Regions from separate parts of the Arenibaculum sp. genome, predicted to be linked through region 1. Evidence: riboswitches for the same ligand, from Rfam matches in the RefSeq annotation. Region 1 holds a riboswitch; the other holds the start of a gene.
What was found. Region 1 has a riboswitch for S-adenosylmethionine ahead of VGO20_RS13340 (hypothetical protein). Riboswitches for the same ligand answer to the same signal wherever they lie in the genome.
Positions count from the first base shown of each region.

Region 2: linked by a shared signal. The riboswitch ahead of metZ (O-succinylhomoserine sulfhydrylase) and the one ahead of VGO20_RS13340 (hypothetical protein) in region 1 are both predicted to bind S-adenosylmethionine.

Region 1 covers NZ_DASYHS010000135.1:28,990-36,094, reverse strand. The annotation lists gene VGO20_RS13360 (acyl-CoA thioesterase) at 1-89, opposite strand, end outside; gene VGO20_RS13355 (hypothetical protein) at 187-432, shown strand; gene VGO20_RS13350 (Fur family transcriptional regulator) at 457-891, opposite strand; gene VGO20_RS13345 (sensor histidine kinase) at 986-2,140, opposite strand; SAM-I-IV-variant riboswitch at 2,325-2,440, shown strand; gene VGO20_RS13340 (hypothetical protein) at 2,492-2,836, shown strand; gene VGO20_RS13335 (DUF445 domain-containing protein) at 2,896-4,158, shown strand; tRNA gene VGO20_RS13330 (tRNA-Asp) at 4,169-4,245, opposite strand; gene VGO20_RS13325 (PAS domain-containing protein) at 4,775-5,359, shown strand; gene VGO20_RS13320 (methyl-accepting chemotaxis protein) at 5,426-7,096, shown strand.
Region 2 covers NZ_DASYHS010000137.1:1,758-8,862, forward strand. The annotation lists gene VGO20_RS13495 ([protein-PII] uridylyltransferase) at 1-2,393, opposite strand, end outside; gene VGO20_RS13500 (haloacid dehalogenase type II) at 2,516-3,187, shown strand; gene VGO20_RS13505 (EamA family transporter) at 3,254-4,219, opposite strand; gene metZ (O-succinylhomoserine sulfhydrylase) at 4,355-5,554, opposite strand; SAM riboswitch at 5,620-5,697, opposite strand; gene ftsH (ATP-dependent zinc metalloprotease FtsH) at 6,014-7,105, shown strand, end outside.

The sequences.
Region 1 (7,105 bases):
TTGGCGTGGCCCAGCGGGTCGAGGTCGGCGAAACGCACGTGCTCCTCGGTCCAGAAACGGTAGGCCGCGGGATCGGTCGGGTCGTCCAATGCGGGTTTTCCCTCGGGCTGGAACGTGATTTGGCACCCGTAGGCGCGGTTGGGGTGTTATAGCTGTCCGACACGAACTTCTGCGATGGAATATTCCATGTCCGACCAGTCCAACAGCCCCGCTACCGCCATGTTCGACAAGGCGCTCGACATCGCCGAGAAGCACCTGGAGCAGGCGATGCAGGAAGGCGGGCCGATCTCCGCCTACGTCTCGGTGGCGATGATCGAGGCCGCGGTCAACCAGGCGGTCGAAGTCACCAGCCACGAGGACGTCATCGGCATGCTGCGCGACCTCGCGGACCAGATCGAGGCCGACGCGGAAGACGGCGGGGACGAGGACTGAGGCCGGCCGGCCCGGGCGCCCCGATCAGGCGCCGCCCGGGCCCTTCTTGGCGCGGTTGACCTTGACGCCGTAGAGCTCCAGCCGGTGGCCGATCAGTTCGTAGCCGAGCTGCCGGGCGATCTTCTCCTTCAGCAGCTCGATCTCGTCGTTGGCGAACTCGATCACCTCGCCGGATTCGAGGTCGATCAGATGGTGATGGTGTTCCTCGCGGCTTTCCTCGTACCGCGCGCGCCCGTCGCCGAAGTCCAGCCGCTCGATCACGTTGGCCTCCTCGAAGAGGCGCATGGTCCGGTACACCGTCGCGATGCTGATCTTCGGATCGATCTCGACCGCCCGGCGATACACCTGCTCGACATCGGGATGGTCGGTCGCATCCGAGAGGACGCGCGAGATCACGCGGCGCTGCTCGGTCATCTTGAGACCCTTCTCGACGCATAGCTGCTCGAGGCGTGAAGGCATCTCTTCCCTCGGATTTCTGTCGGACATGGCGTATGCGCTCGAAGATGGGGACGTCTGCCCGTTTCGCCAAAGACAATAGGCCAGAAGACCCCCCTCAGTCGACAAACCTTTGACCGGGTATCGCGACCGCGGCGACTTCGCCGTCGCCGCCACCGTCACCGCCTTCACCGCCGCCTTCGCCACCACCTTCGCCGCCGCGCCGGAACACGGCGACGGCGTCGATCTGCATGCACAGAGCTTCGACGAGGTTGCGCCCGAGCGCCGACAGCGACTCCGACACCGTGCCGGCGGACCGGACGACCAGGCGGACCTCGCCCCCGGCCGCGCGCGCGAAGCGGACCGCGGCAATCTCCGGCGGCGCGCCCGGCAGGACCTCCGGCGCGCAACGCAGCGCCGCCGAGACCAGCTCGCAGGCCACGAGCAGGAGGGGCACCGCCGTGTCGATGTCGCAATGCAGCGGCTCCGCCTCGACCGGAAGCGGCGGCCGGCCCGCCTCCAGGGCGAGCGTCTCGGCGATCCGGCGCAGCTCCGTCGCGACGTCGATCCGGGTGAAGTCCCGCGAGGCGTAGAGCTGGTGGTGGATGCGGCCGAGCACCGCGATCAGGTTGGCGATGCGGTCGAGCCGGGTGCGCGCCTCCTCGTGCCCGGCGTCGCGCGCCTCGAGCTTCAGCAGGCTCCAGACGACCTGGAGGTTGTTGTAGACGCGGTGATGGATCTCGCCGAGCAGGACCTCCTTCTCGGTCACCGAGGCGGCCAGGCGCGCCTCGGCCTGCTTGAGGTCGGTGACGTCGAGGACGAGCCCGTCCCAGACCAGTTCCGCGGCACCGGCCGGCCCGGCGCCGCGGCGGCGAAGCCGCGCCACGCTGCGCAGCCAGCGCCCGCCGACCGGCAGCTCCAGTCGGAACGGCGCCGCCGTCCCGGCCCTGGCCAGGGACTGCCAGGCGGCGGCCTGGGCCGTGCCGATGTGCCGCATCAGCGCCTCCGGCATCGTCGCGCCGGCCCCGGGGTCCGGCGCGACGCCGGGCAGGCAGCCGGCCAGGAACGGGTATGACGAGCTGCCGTCTTCATGGAGCACGTGACGGTACATCAGCCCGGGCAGGTTGTCTGCGACCTCCGCCAAGCCCGGCCCGGCGGCGGCAGCGGAGCGCGCGCGCGGGCGCAGCAGCCGGCCGAGGCCGCCGGCGACGAAGAGCAGGAGGCCGGGAGCGCCCCCGGGGCGGAGGGAAACGAGGCGGCGGAACGGACGCATGGAGGCGCAATTCTTCCATCGGAGTAGCGCGGCCGGCGGCGGTAACCCGGTCGGGCCAGTCCCGAAACGCACCCGCGCGGGGAAAGTTCCAGACGGATTGGTCTACCCCTCCCCGCACGCCGCCGACGGTCGCATGCACCCCGGCGAGATCGCTTGCGGGCCGGGCGGGAAGCGTGTAGACGTCTAAGCGCATCCTGAGTTTGGGTTGACGCCCAACACCAACCTGCCATCCCGGGCAAGGTGGTGGTCTCCGCGGACAGCGAAGACGATGTGGCCGTTCCGGCAACAAAACGGGACAGTGCCTGCTGCGTCAACCCTCTTCGGCAAGGGCCTTGGAGGGTAACGATAAACATGCCGGACGTATCGATAACCAACACTCCCGCCGCACTCGTCCTCGAACCCGGGGACGTCGCCGTCCACGCCGCGACCCGGCTCCGGCCGACCCGGCGCTGCGCCGACGCGTGCGAGGCGCTCTACGTGGTGGTCCATCGCCGCCACGGAACCTGGACCCATGTCTATGCGATAGAAGCGGGCACCGGGCGCGACCGGCGCGAGGTTCGCCTGTTGAGAGTGCTCGAAGGCGACCGGCTGGACGAGGCGGTCCATTGGGCCGTGAACGGAACCACCCACGTGGCCGCGGCGCACCGAACCGCCCGGCCGGCCATCGCCGCGCAACTGGAGACCGTGGGTCGCTGACGCGTCGGTAGCGAGGCGCCGACGCGTCAGTAGTGGAGCGCCGACGCGCCGGGTGGTGGATGAGCTTCGATCTCGATTCGGACGCGGGCGCACGGCGGGCGCTGTATCGCAACCGGGCGCTGGCGACCGGGCTGCTGGTGCTGATGGCGCTGCTGTTCGTCGCCTTGAAATTCGTTCCCCAACCCGGGTTCTGGGTCCTGCTGCTGCGCGCGGCGGCGGAAGCCGCGGTGGTCGGCGCGCTCGCCGACTGGTTCGCGGTGACGGCGCTGTTCCGGCACCCCCTGGGGCTGCCGATCCCGCACACGGCGATCGTGCCGCGCAACAAGGACCGCATCGGCGACGGCCTGGGCCGGTTCGTCGAGCGCAACTTCCTCGACCCCGACCTGGTGGTCGCGCGGCTGCGCGCGCTCGACCCGGCGTCCCGGCTCGCGGCGTGGCTGGCGCGGCCCGGCAACGCCGAGGCCGTCGCCGACCGGCTGGTCGCGAGCCTGCCCGGGCTGATCCGCTCGGTCGAGGACCGGGAGCTGCGGAACTTCTTCGTCCAGGCGCAGGGCGAAAAGCTGCGTTCGGTCGAGGTGGCGCCGCTGCTCGGCCGCGTCCTCGACGTGCTGCTGGCCGGCGGCCACCACCAGACCGCGATCGAGCGGATGGTCGCGGCGGCCCTGGACTACGTGGAGCGCAACGAGGGCCGGCTCGAGGCCCTGGTCGGCGAGCGGAGCGGCTGGTGGATCCCGCGCACGGTCGACCGGCGCATGGCCAAGGCGGTGACGCAGGGCGTGCGCGACCTGCTGGCCGAACTGCTCGACCCCGCCAGCCACGCGCGCATCCGCCTGGAGATGGCGGTCGAGGAGCTGGCCACGGACCTGCGCTCCGACCCCGCGATGCGGGCGAAGGTCGAGGCGGCGAAGCGCCAGCTCCTCGAGCAGCCCGAGATCCAGGCCTGGCTCGGCCGGCTGTGGGACGAGATGCGCGGCGCGATCCTCGCCGACCTCGGCGCGCCGGACGGCCGCATGCGCGCGGCGGCGGCCGCCGCGCTGCGCTCCTTCGGGCCGAGCCTGGAGGCCGACCCGGTGATGCGCACCCGGCTCAACGTCGCGGTCGAGGCGCTGGCGGTCCGCATGGTCGTGCCCTGGCGGCGCGGCATCGGCCGCTTCATTTCCGACGTCGTGAGGAGCTGGGACGCGCGCACGGTCACCGAACGCCTGGAACTCGCCGTCGGCAGCGACCTGCAATACGTGCGCATCTCGGGCACGCTGGTCGCAGCCCTGGTCGGGACCGGGCTGTTCCTGGTGAACGCGGCCCTCGAACGAGGGTCGTTATGACTAGGGAGAATGGCGCGAGTGACGGGACTTGAACCCGCGGCCTCCGGCGTGACAGGCCGGCGCTCTAACCAACTGAGCTACACCCGCGTCTCAGGGAGCGGCTTGATACGCCGGAGCGAGGGACCTTGTCCAGCCTTTTCGCGACGGTCCGCGTCGATTTTCGGCCCCGCCTTTCGTCATAGGGGCGCTTGACAGCCCAGTTAGGCGAGCGCATGCTGAAGTCATCTCCAGTAACGAGGGAGGTAAGCCGGATAGATCGCTGCACGCCACCGCCCCAAAAGGCGGAACACCGCAGGAAAGGCTCCAGAGCCTTGCAGCAGGAGGGTGAGTAAAATCCATGACTCCACCGGCGCAGGACTAGCGCGTCACTACGAATGACGCAATCAGAACATAAATTTCATTGACCGAAGACCAACGGAATCCAGAACTGGATTGATCTGGAGCGGGCGGCCAACGTGCCGCCCGCAACCGTTTCCGGAGCCCGGACGGGCCGTCCCGCAGGCCGCGTGCCGAAAACAATTTCGTTCTCGATCTAATTACCTCACACTATCGGGGGAGCCGTGCCCGCCGGGAGCGGTGGGGCCGGACCGCCGGTCTGGAAGAGAGGTCGCGGGGGATGGACTTTCTTAAGGATCGAAGGCTGGTCGAGCTGTGCCGCTACTGGGCGGCCAAGCGCCGGGGCGGAGCGCTTCCCGGCCGGGGCGACGTCGACCCGATGGAGCTGCGGGCCCTGCTGCCGCACCTGTTCCTGCTCGACGTGGTGCGCTACGGCGGCGGCGGCCTCGCCTACCGCTACCGCCTGATCGGAACGGCGCTGGCGGAGCTGAGCGGGCGCGACCTGACCGGCGAGACCGTCTCGCAGGAACACTACGGCGCCGATGTCGACTGGATCCTGGACACGCTGGGCGAGGTGGCGCGGACGTCGACGCCGGTCGCCCAGCGGCGCGACATGGCCTGGACCGGCCATCGCGGCCGGCGGGTCGAGATCGCGTTCCTGCCGCTCGCGTCCGACGGGCACACCGTCAACATGATCCTGGGCGGCATGGTCCGCACCGCCGAGACGCGCCGGGCGAGCGGCCCGCAGGGCGCGCTCGCAGCCGGCGTCGAGAGCCTCGACATTCCCTGGGCTCCCTCGCCGCCACCGCGCGACCGGCTGGACGGCAGCCCGGCCGCATGGTCGCGATGGCCCTTAACGTCATGACAACCTAGTCCGTCCGAGACTGATCATGTCTCTGCAAAGCGCAATTGAGCAATGATCGGTCAAGAAATGCGGATATCCACCATCACCAAGTCGGCTTATGCGGCCACCATCGGGCTGAGTTGCCTGTCCGCCTCGTGCCTGATCCTGGCCGATCGGGCGATCGAGGCCGAGCGGCAGGCGGAACGGGAGCGCACCGAATATCAGCAACTGGCCCTCGACCTCGCCAGCGCCTCCGACCACCTGACGAACGAGGCGCGACGCTACACGATCTTCGGTGACAGGCAGCACTTCGACAACTATTGGCGCGAGGTGAAGGAGACGGCGACGCGTGACCGCGTGGTCGCACGCCTTGCCGAACTGGGGGCGCCCCGGCAGGAACTCGACCTGATCGAGGAGGCCAAGCGGAAGTCGGACACGCTGATCGCGATCGAGGAGGCGGCGATGGACGCCGTCGCCGCGGGCGATCTCGAACAGGCCCGGGGCCTCATGTATGGTCCCGACTACGACCGGGGCAAGGCGGAGGTCACGGCGCCCGTCGCGCGCTTCCAGGAGATGCTGGCCGAACGGACCTCGGGTCTCGTCGAGTCCGCGCGCGAACGGGCAGACGCCATGACCCTTTTCGCCCACGCGGCCATCGCAGCCATGGCGCTGGCCTTCCTCGCGATCCTCTACGGCGTGCTCAGCCGACGCATCGTCACCCCCCTCTTGCGCATGAGCGGCGTGGTGACCCGTCTGGCGGGTCAGGACTACGACGTCGAGGTGCCCGACCGGGGCCGCGCCGACGAGATCGGCGGCATCGCCGACGCCGTACAGATCCTCAAGGACGGCGCGATCGCCCGCCGACGGATGGAGGCTGAGCAGGCCGAGGCGCGCGCCGTCAGGGAGCGGCGTGCGGAAACCATCGAACAGCTCGTCCGCTCCTTCGAGACGGCAGTCTCCCAGAGCCTGCGCACCGTGACCTCGGCCGCGACGCAGCTGGACGCGACGGCGCAGGACATGTCCCAGATCGCCGAAGAGACGACCCGGGAAGCCGGCTCGTCCGCCGCGGCCGCCGAGCAGACCTCGGCCAACGTGCAGACGGTCGCCGCCGCCTCGGAGGAAATGGCCGCGTCCCTCCAGGAGATCTCGCGGCAGGTCGCCACGTCCACCGCCGTCGCGACCCAGGCGGTCCGGGAAGCGGAACAGACCAACGCCACCGTGTCCGGCCTGGCCGAAGCCGCCCGGCGGGTCGGCGACGTGGTGCAGATGATCCAGAGCATCGCGGGGCAGACCAACCTGCTGGCGTTGAACGCGACGATCGAGGCCGCGCGCGCGGGCGAGGCGGGCAAGGGCTTCACGGTCGTCGCCAGCGAGGTCAAGTCGCTCGCCAACCAGACCGCGAGAGCCACGGAGGAGATTTCGGCCCAGATCGCCTCCATCCAGGCAGCCACCGGTACGGCCGTGGCCGCGATCCAGGGAATCGGGGGGACGATCTCCTCGATCAACGAAGTCGCGGCCGCGATCGCCGCCGCCATCGAGGAGCAGGGTGCCGCGACCGGCGAAATCTCCCGCAACGTGCAGCAGGCCGCGGCGGGAACGCAGGAAGTGTCGAGGAACGTGGCCCAGGTGATGCAGGCCGCCGGCCATACCGGAGCGGCATCCGCCCAGGTGCTGGGAGCGGCGCGCGAGCTGTCGCATGAGGCCGGGACGCTCGGCACCGAGATCGACAGGTTCCTCGCCTCGATTCGCGCCGCCTGACGAGCCGCG
Region 2 (7,105 bases), on a different contig from region 1:
TCCACCATCACCGAGAGGCGGGCGAGCTTGTCGCCGCTGTCGAAGGCGCCGGCGGTCGCGTTCTGCAGCGAGAAGACGTCCAGCGCCATGCCGTTCGCCATGGTGAAGATCTTGGCGTCCACGATGCTGGCGCCGGCCAGCGCGAAGGCCCCGGCCAGGCGGGAGAACAGGCCGGGATGGTCGTGGGTGTACACGGTGGCCTCGGTGACGGCGCGCGCCCGGTCGACCCGGGTGTCGATCGTGAGCGCCCGGTCGGCGCGCTCGGCCTCGCGCATCAGGCGCGCGTGGTAGGCCTGCGTCTCGGTGTCGAAGCTGAGCCAGTAGGCCGGATAGCCCTTGGCGATATGGGCCTCGACCTCGTCCGCCGGCCAGTCGGCCAGGGCCGCGCGCAACGCCTCGTTCGCGGCCGCGACGCGCCGCTGGCGGCCCTCCGCGTGTAGCCCGCCCGACATCTGGTCGAGCGCGCGGTAATAGAGCTCGGCCAGCAGCGTGGCCTTCCAGTTGTTCCAGCGGCCCGGCCCGACCGCGCGGATGTCGGCGGTGGTGAGCACGAGCAGCAGCTTCAGGCGCTCCGGGCTCTGGACCAGGGCCACGAAGTCGCGGACGGTCTTCTCGTCTTCGAGGTCGCGCTTGAAGGCCATGTCCGACATCACGAGGTGGTGGCGGACGAGCCAGGCGGCGGTTTCCGTCTCCTCGGCGTCGAGGCCGAGGCGCGGGCACAGCTTCTCCGCGACGCGCGCACCCAGGACCGAGTGGTCGCCGCCGCGCCCCTTGGCGATGTCGTGCAGCAGCAGCGCGCAGTAGAGCGCGCGGCGCGAGGCCAGCTCGTGGACCAGCTCGGAGGCGAGCGGCAGCTCGTCCGCCAGCTGCCCGGCCTCGACCTTGTGCAGGATGCCGAGCGCGAACAGCGTGTGCTCGTCCACCGTGAACACATGGTACATGTCGTACTGCATCTGCGCGGTGACGCGGCCGAAATCGGGCACGAAGCGGCCGAGCACGCCGGCCTCGTTCATCCGTCTCAGCGCGATCTCCGGGTCCTTGCGGCTGGTCAGGATCTCCAGGAACAGCCGGTTGGCCTCGGGATCGGAGCGCAGCTTCGGGCCGATGACGCCCAGCGCCCGCGTCACGGCGCGCAGCGCGTTCGGGTGGATGTCGAGCCCATGGGCCTGGGCGGTGTGGAACAGGCGCACGAGGTCGACGGGGTGGTCGCGGAAATGGCGGTCGCTGCGCACGTTCAGCCGCTCGCCCTCGATCGCGAAGCCCTCGACCTCGCGCAGCAGCCGGGCGAAGCGCAGGAAGCTCAGGCGCGGCTGGCGCTTCGATTCCGCCTCCAGGTTGGCGCAGAAGATGCGGGTCAGGTCGCCGACGTCCTTGGCGACCAGGAAGTAGTGCTTCATGAACCGCTCGACGCCGATCAGGCCGGCATGGTCGGTGTAGCCGAGCCGTCGGCTGATCTCGGGCTGGACGTCGAAGGTCAGGCGCTCCTCGGCCCGGCCCGCGAGGTAGTGGAGGTGGCAGCGCACCGTCCACAGGAAGACCTGGGCCTTGGCGAAGCGGGCGGCCTCCTCCTTCAGCAGCACGCCCTTGCCTACCAGCTCCTCGACCTCCTCGACCGCATGGACGTATTTGGCGATCCAGAACAGCGTCTGCAGGTCGCGCAGGCCGCCCTTGCCCTCCTTGACGTTGGGCTCCAGCACGTAGCGGCTGTCGCCAAGGCGCTGGTGGCGGGCGTCGCGCTCGGCGAGCTTCGCCTCGATGAACTCGGGCCCGGTGCCGGCCACGACCTCCTTGGCGAAGCGGCGCCGGAACTCCGCGAACAGGGCGGCGTCGCCCCAGAGATGACGCGTCTCCATCAGGCTGGTGCGGATCGTGACGTCGCCGCGCGACAGGCGGACGCAGTCGTCGACCGAGCGCACGGCGTGGCCGACCTTCACGCCCAGGTCCCACAGCACGTAGAGCAGGTACTCGATCACCTGCTCGACCAGCGGCGTGCGCTTGTAGGGCAGCAGGTAGAGAAGGTCGATGTCGGAGAAGGGGGCGAGCTCGCCGCGCCCGTAGCCGCCGGTCGCGACCACGGCGAACTGCTCGCCGCGGGTCGGGTTCGCGGTCGGGAACAGGTGGCTGGTCGCGAAGCCCGTCAGCGCGACCACGAGCTGGTCGACCAGATAGGCGTTCTGGCGCACGCAGTCGGCGCCGCCGGCCTCGTTCGCCTCGAAGCGGCGGCGGATCTCCGCCCGTCCGTCGGCCAGAGCCTGGCGCAGCAGCGCGATCAGGTGCGGACGCAGCGCGTCGCCGGTCCCGTGGCGGGCGGCCAGTCCGGCCAGGGCCTCGCCGAGCCCGTGCCTGGAGACGATCGCGCGCTCGTCCGGTATGCTTCGGCTGGCGGTCGGCATGGGTCCTCGTCGGGCCCGGCCGGGTCGGGCCGGGATTGCAGGGCGTTCGGTCGCCGGAATATGGGAAGAGTAGGCCAGCGTTCATCCCCGCGCCAGCCGTACCGCCACCAATGGAGGATGATATGCGCCTGTGCCTGTTCGACGCCTACGGGACGCTGTTCGACGTTCATTCCGCGGTGCGCCGCCATGCCGCCGTGCTCGGCCCGAAGGCCGAGCCCGTGTCGCTGATGTGGCGCGCGCGCCAGCTCGAATACAGTTGGGTGCGCAGCCTCGCCGGGCGCTACGTCGACTTCTGGCAGGTGACCACGGACGCCCTCGACCACTCGCTGGCGGCGCACGGCATCGCGGACCCGGCCTTGCGGGCCTCGCTGCTCGACGCCTATCTGGGGCTGGAGGCCTATCCGGAGGTGCTGGCCGTGCTGATGGAGCTGCGCGGGGCGGGCGTCGTCACCGGCATCCTGTCCAACGGCTCGCCGATGATGCTGGAGCGCGCGGTGAAGTCGGCGGCCCTGGCCGAGCTGCTGGACGGCGTGGTCTCGGTCGACGAGCTGCGGGTCTACAAGCCCGACCCCCGCGTCTACGCGCTCGCCTGCGAGCGCTTCGCGGCGGCCCCCGAGGACGTCGCCTTCGTGTCGTCGAACGCCTGGGACGCGGCCGGCGCCGCGGCGGCGGGGTTCCGGGCGCATTGGGTCGACCGTGCGGGCCAGCCGCGCGAATACCCGGATTTCGGTCCGGTCGTGCCGCTGACCGACCTTTCGACGCTGCCCGCCCTCGTCGCGGCCGAGCGCCCGTGAGCCTGTAACGGCGTCGCGGCTAACGGCGTCGCGGCCGAGGGCAGGTGTCCCGCGGCCGCCGTGCGGCTATTTCCGCGCCGGCCGCCGCGCCGCCCCGGGCGAGGGGGCGAGCATGACGACCGCGACGCCGGCCAGCACCAGCGCCGTCGCCCCGGCCTCGCGCACGCCGAGCGGTTCGGCCAGCACCGCCCAGCCGAGCACCAGCGCCACCACCGGGTTAACATAGGCGTATGTGGCGACCCGGGTGGGCGCCCAGACCTGGAGCAGCCAGGTGAAGGCGCCGAAGGCCGCCAGCGAGCCGAACACGACGAGATAGGCGAGGCCCAGCAGGGAAGCCATGGACACCCCGCCGGCCGGCGGGGCGCTCCACTCGCCGCCCACGGCGCCGGCGAGCAGCGCCAGCGTCCCGCCGGCCAGCAGCTGCGCGCCCGCCGACATGGCGGAGGAGGATGCGGTCGGCAGGCGCCGGGACACCGCGGTGCCCAGCGCCCAGGCCAGCGCCGAGACCAGCAGGGCGGCCACGGCCGCAGTGTCGAGCGCACTTGCGGCCGCGGAGTCGGCGGTGGAGCCGGCGGCGGGATCGGGGGCCACCAGGACGACCACGCCGGCGAAGCCGATCGCGAGACCCACCAGCGTCGCGACGCCGGGGCGCCGTTCCCCCAGCGCCCAGGTGGTGAAGGGAACCCAGAGCGGGATCGTCGCGAGCAGGACCGCCGCCTGCCCGGAGGGAACGCGCTGCGCACCCCAGGCGAGCAGCCCGTGGCCGAACAGGAACAGCAGCGCGCCGGTCGCGGCCGCGGCGCGCCACCCGGCGGCGTCCGGCAGGGCGGCGCCGCGCAGCCGGGCGAAGCCGGCCAGCGCCGCGCCGGCCAGCAGCGAGCGGACCCCGATCATGGTCCAGGGCGGCAGCGTCTCGACCGCGAACCGGATCGCGAGGAAGGTCGAGCCCCAGACCAGGCAGATCGTCGCGAAGGCGAGGGCGATCGCGGCCGGATGCGGGCCGGCCGCGGTGCCTGCGGTGGCGGAGGACATGGCTGCTCCTGCGGCGGGGCGTGGATCGGCCATTCGGTCACGGCGCCGCGGCCGGGGCAAATCGGAATAACTGGGGCATCGGATCAGCGGGGCTCATGCGAAGCGGCCCCGCTGATCGGACGCAGGCCGCCTCGTTCAGAACGAGGCGAGGGCGCGGTCCAGGTCGGCGATCAGGTCGGCGGGATGCTCGAGGCCGACCGAGAGCCGGAGGCTGCCGGGGGAGATGCCGACGCGCGCACGCTCCTCCTCGGTCAGGCGCTGGTGGGTCGTGGTCGCGGGGTGGGTCAGCAGGCTCTTCGCGTCGCCGAGATTGTTGGAGATGCGGATCACGCGCAGCCCGTTCAGCGTCGCGAACGCCTCCGTCTTGCCGCCGTCGAGGTCGAAGGCGACCAGCGGGCCGCCCGCCGTCATCTGCGCGCGCGCGATCGCGTATTGGGGATGGCTCGGCAGACCCGGATAGGCGGTGCGCCGGATGCGCGGATGGGTTTCCAGGAACTCCGCGATCTCCTGCGCGGCCCGGGTCTGCGCCTCGACGCGCAGCTCCAGCGTCTCCAGCCCCTTGAGCAGCAGCCACGCGTTGAACGGGCTGAGCACCGGGCCGGTGTGGCGCAGGAACGGGCCGATCTGATCGGCGAAGCCGGCGTCGCCGAGCACGACGCCGGCGAGGCAGCGCCCCTGGCCGTCGATATGCTTGGTCGCGGAATAGACGACGACGTCGGCGCCGAGCTCCAGCGGCTTCTGCAGGACGGGGGTCGCGAACACGTTGTCGACGACGAGCCGCGCGCCCGCGGCATGGGCGAGCTCGGCGACCAGGGGGATGTCGACGACGTCGAGCATCGGGTTGCTCGGCGTCTCCAGCAGGACGACCTTGGCCGGCCGGGACAGGGCGTGGCGCCACTGGGCGGCGTCGGTGCCGTCGACCAGCGTCGTCTCGATCCCGTAGCGGGGCAGGATGTTCTTGACGATGTGCAAGCACGAGCCGAACAGGGCGTGCGGGGCGACGACCCGGTCGCCGGCCTGGAGCTGGCACAGCAGTGCCGCGAACACCGCGGCCATGCCGCTGGCCGTGGACCAGGCGCGCTCGGCCCCCTCGTAGTCGGCCATGCGGTCCTCGAACATCGCGACCGTGGGGTTGCGGAAACGCGAATAGACGTAGCGCGAGCCTTCCTGCGCGAAGGCGGCCTCGGCCTCCTCCGCCGAGCCGTAGACGTAGCCCGAGGTCATGTAGAGGGCCTCGGAGGTCTCGTCGTACTGGGAACGCGTGGTGCCGGCATGGACCAGCCGCGTGCGCGGCCGCAGGTCGCCGGGAAGGGTGCTGGGGGTATCTCGAGTCATGGTCGCTCCTCACGCCCGGCGTCCAGGCAACAAAAAACGCCCCGACCGATTCAAGGATCGAGGCGCTGAGCGCGACTCCAACCTTTTAGCAGTTTATTTTACGTGGCCTGCAAGCCGGTCGCCAAATCACCACGTGGAGCCATCACTACCGTCGGGGGGAGGGCGAGTCAAGAGGGTGGCGGCAGGTTCCGCGACCGGGCGAATATGCCGCGGCGCTAAAACTTTCTTTACGCTTGCGGTGGTGAAATTGGAATTGAAGCGAAGCGGGGGGCGCCCACGGGGCCCGTCGGGACCGTGACCCGACGCCGGACGACCGGCCCCCGCCATTCCTCTCTCCCCAAATCCCCTCCCGCCAGCGTTCCCCGTCGGTACCTCCCCGGTGCCGCCTTTCCGCACGGAAAGGAACTGTTAACTATAATCGGCAACAACAGCGGTGCCCGGATGTAGGAAGGCATCGCCATGAGGGATTTCCTGAAGAGACATGGGCGCCTCGCGGCGCTCGGCGCGGCCGGGATCGTCCTCGCGGCGACCGTCGGCGGGCTGGCGATGGCGCAGGCCGGGATCGGGCCGTTCGCGCCGGCACCGGTCGAGGTCGCGCAGTCGGAGTTCGTGGCGCGCCTGGAGGCCGGGCGCGTCGCCGAGGTGTCGGTCGCCGGCAGCCGGGTCGAGTTCGTCGGGCCGGACGGCGAGAAGGGCCGCACGGCGGTGCTGTGGACCGAGGAGCTGCGCGCCGCGGTGGCGGCGCCGGGGGTGGCGCTGACGGTCGAGGACCGCGTCCGCAGCTTCGGCGGCGCCAACGACCTGCTCGACCTGATCTTGAAGCTCAACATGGTCGGCTTCCTGGCGCTGGCGGCGGTGCTGCTGGTCCGCTTCATGCGCACGCCGGTCCCGGGCATGGCGCGGGCGAAGTCGGAGATCCGCTTCGCCGACGTCGCCGGCATCGACGAGGTCCGGGCCGAGGTCGCGGAGCTGATCGACTACCTGCGCGAACCGGCGCGCTACCGGGCACTCGGCGTCGCGGTGCCCAAGGGGGTGCTGCTGGTCGGGCCGCCCGGCACCGGCAAGACGCTGCTGGCGCGCGCGGTCGCCGGCGAGGCGGGCGTGCCGTTCTTCGCGGTCGCGGGCTCGGACTTCGTGGAGATGTATGTGGGACTGGGGGCGGCGCGCCTGCGCCGGCTGTTCCGCGACGCGCGCAAGAAGGCGCCCTGCATCCTGTTCATCGACGAGATCGACGCGCTCGCCCGCGCGCGGGGCGCGGCGTCGCCTTCGGGCGGCCAGATCGAGACGGAGAACACGCTGAACCAGCTGCTGGCCGAGATGGACGGCTTCGCGCGCGCCGAGGGGCTGATCGTGATGGCCGCGACCAACCGGGTCGAGGTGCTGGACCCGGCGGTGCTGCGGCCGGGGCGGTTCGACCGCCACGTCCATGTCGGCCTGCCCGACCTGAAGGGGCGACGCGACATCCTGGCGGTGCATGCGGCCGGGCTGCGCCTGGACGACCGGGTCGACCTCGGCGTGGTCGCGCGCGGCACGTCGGGCATGTCGGGCGCG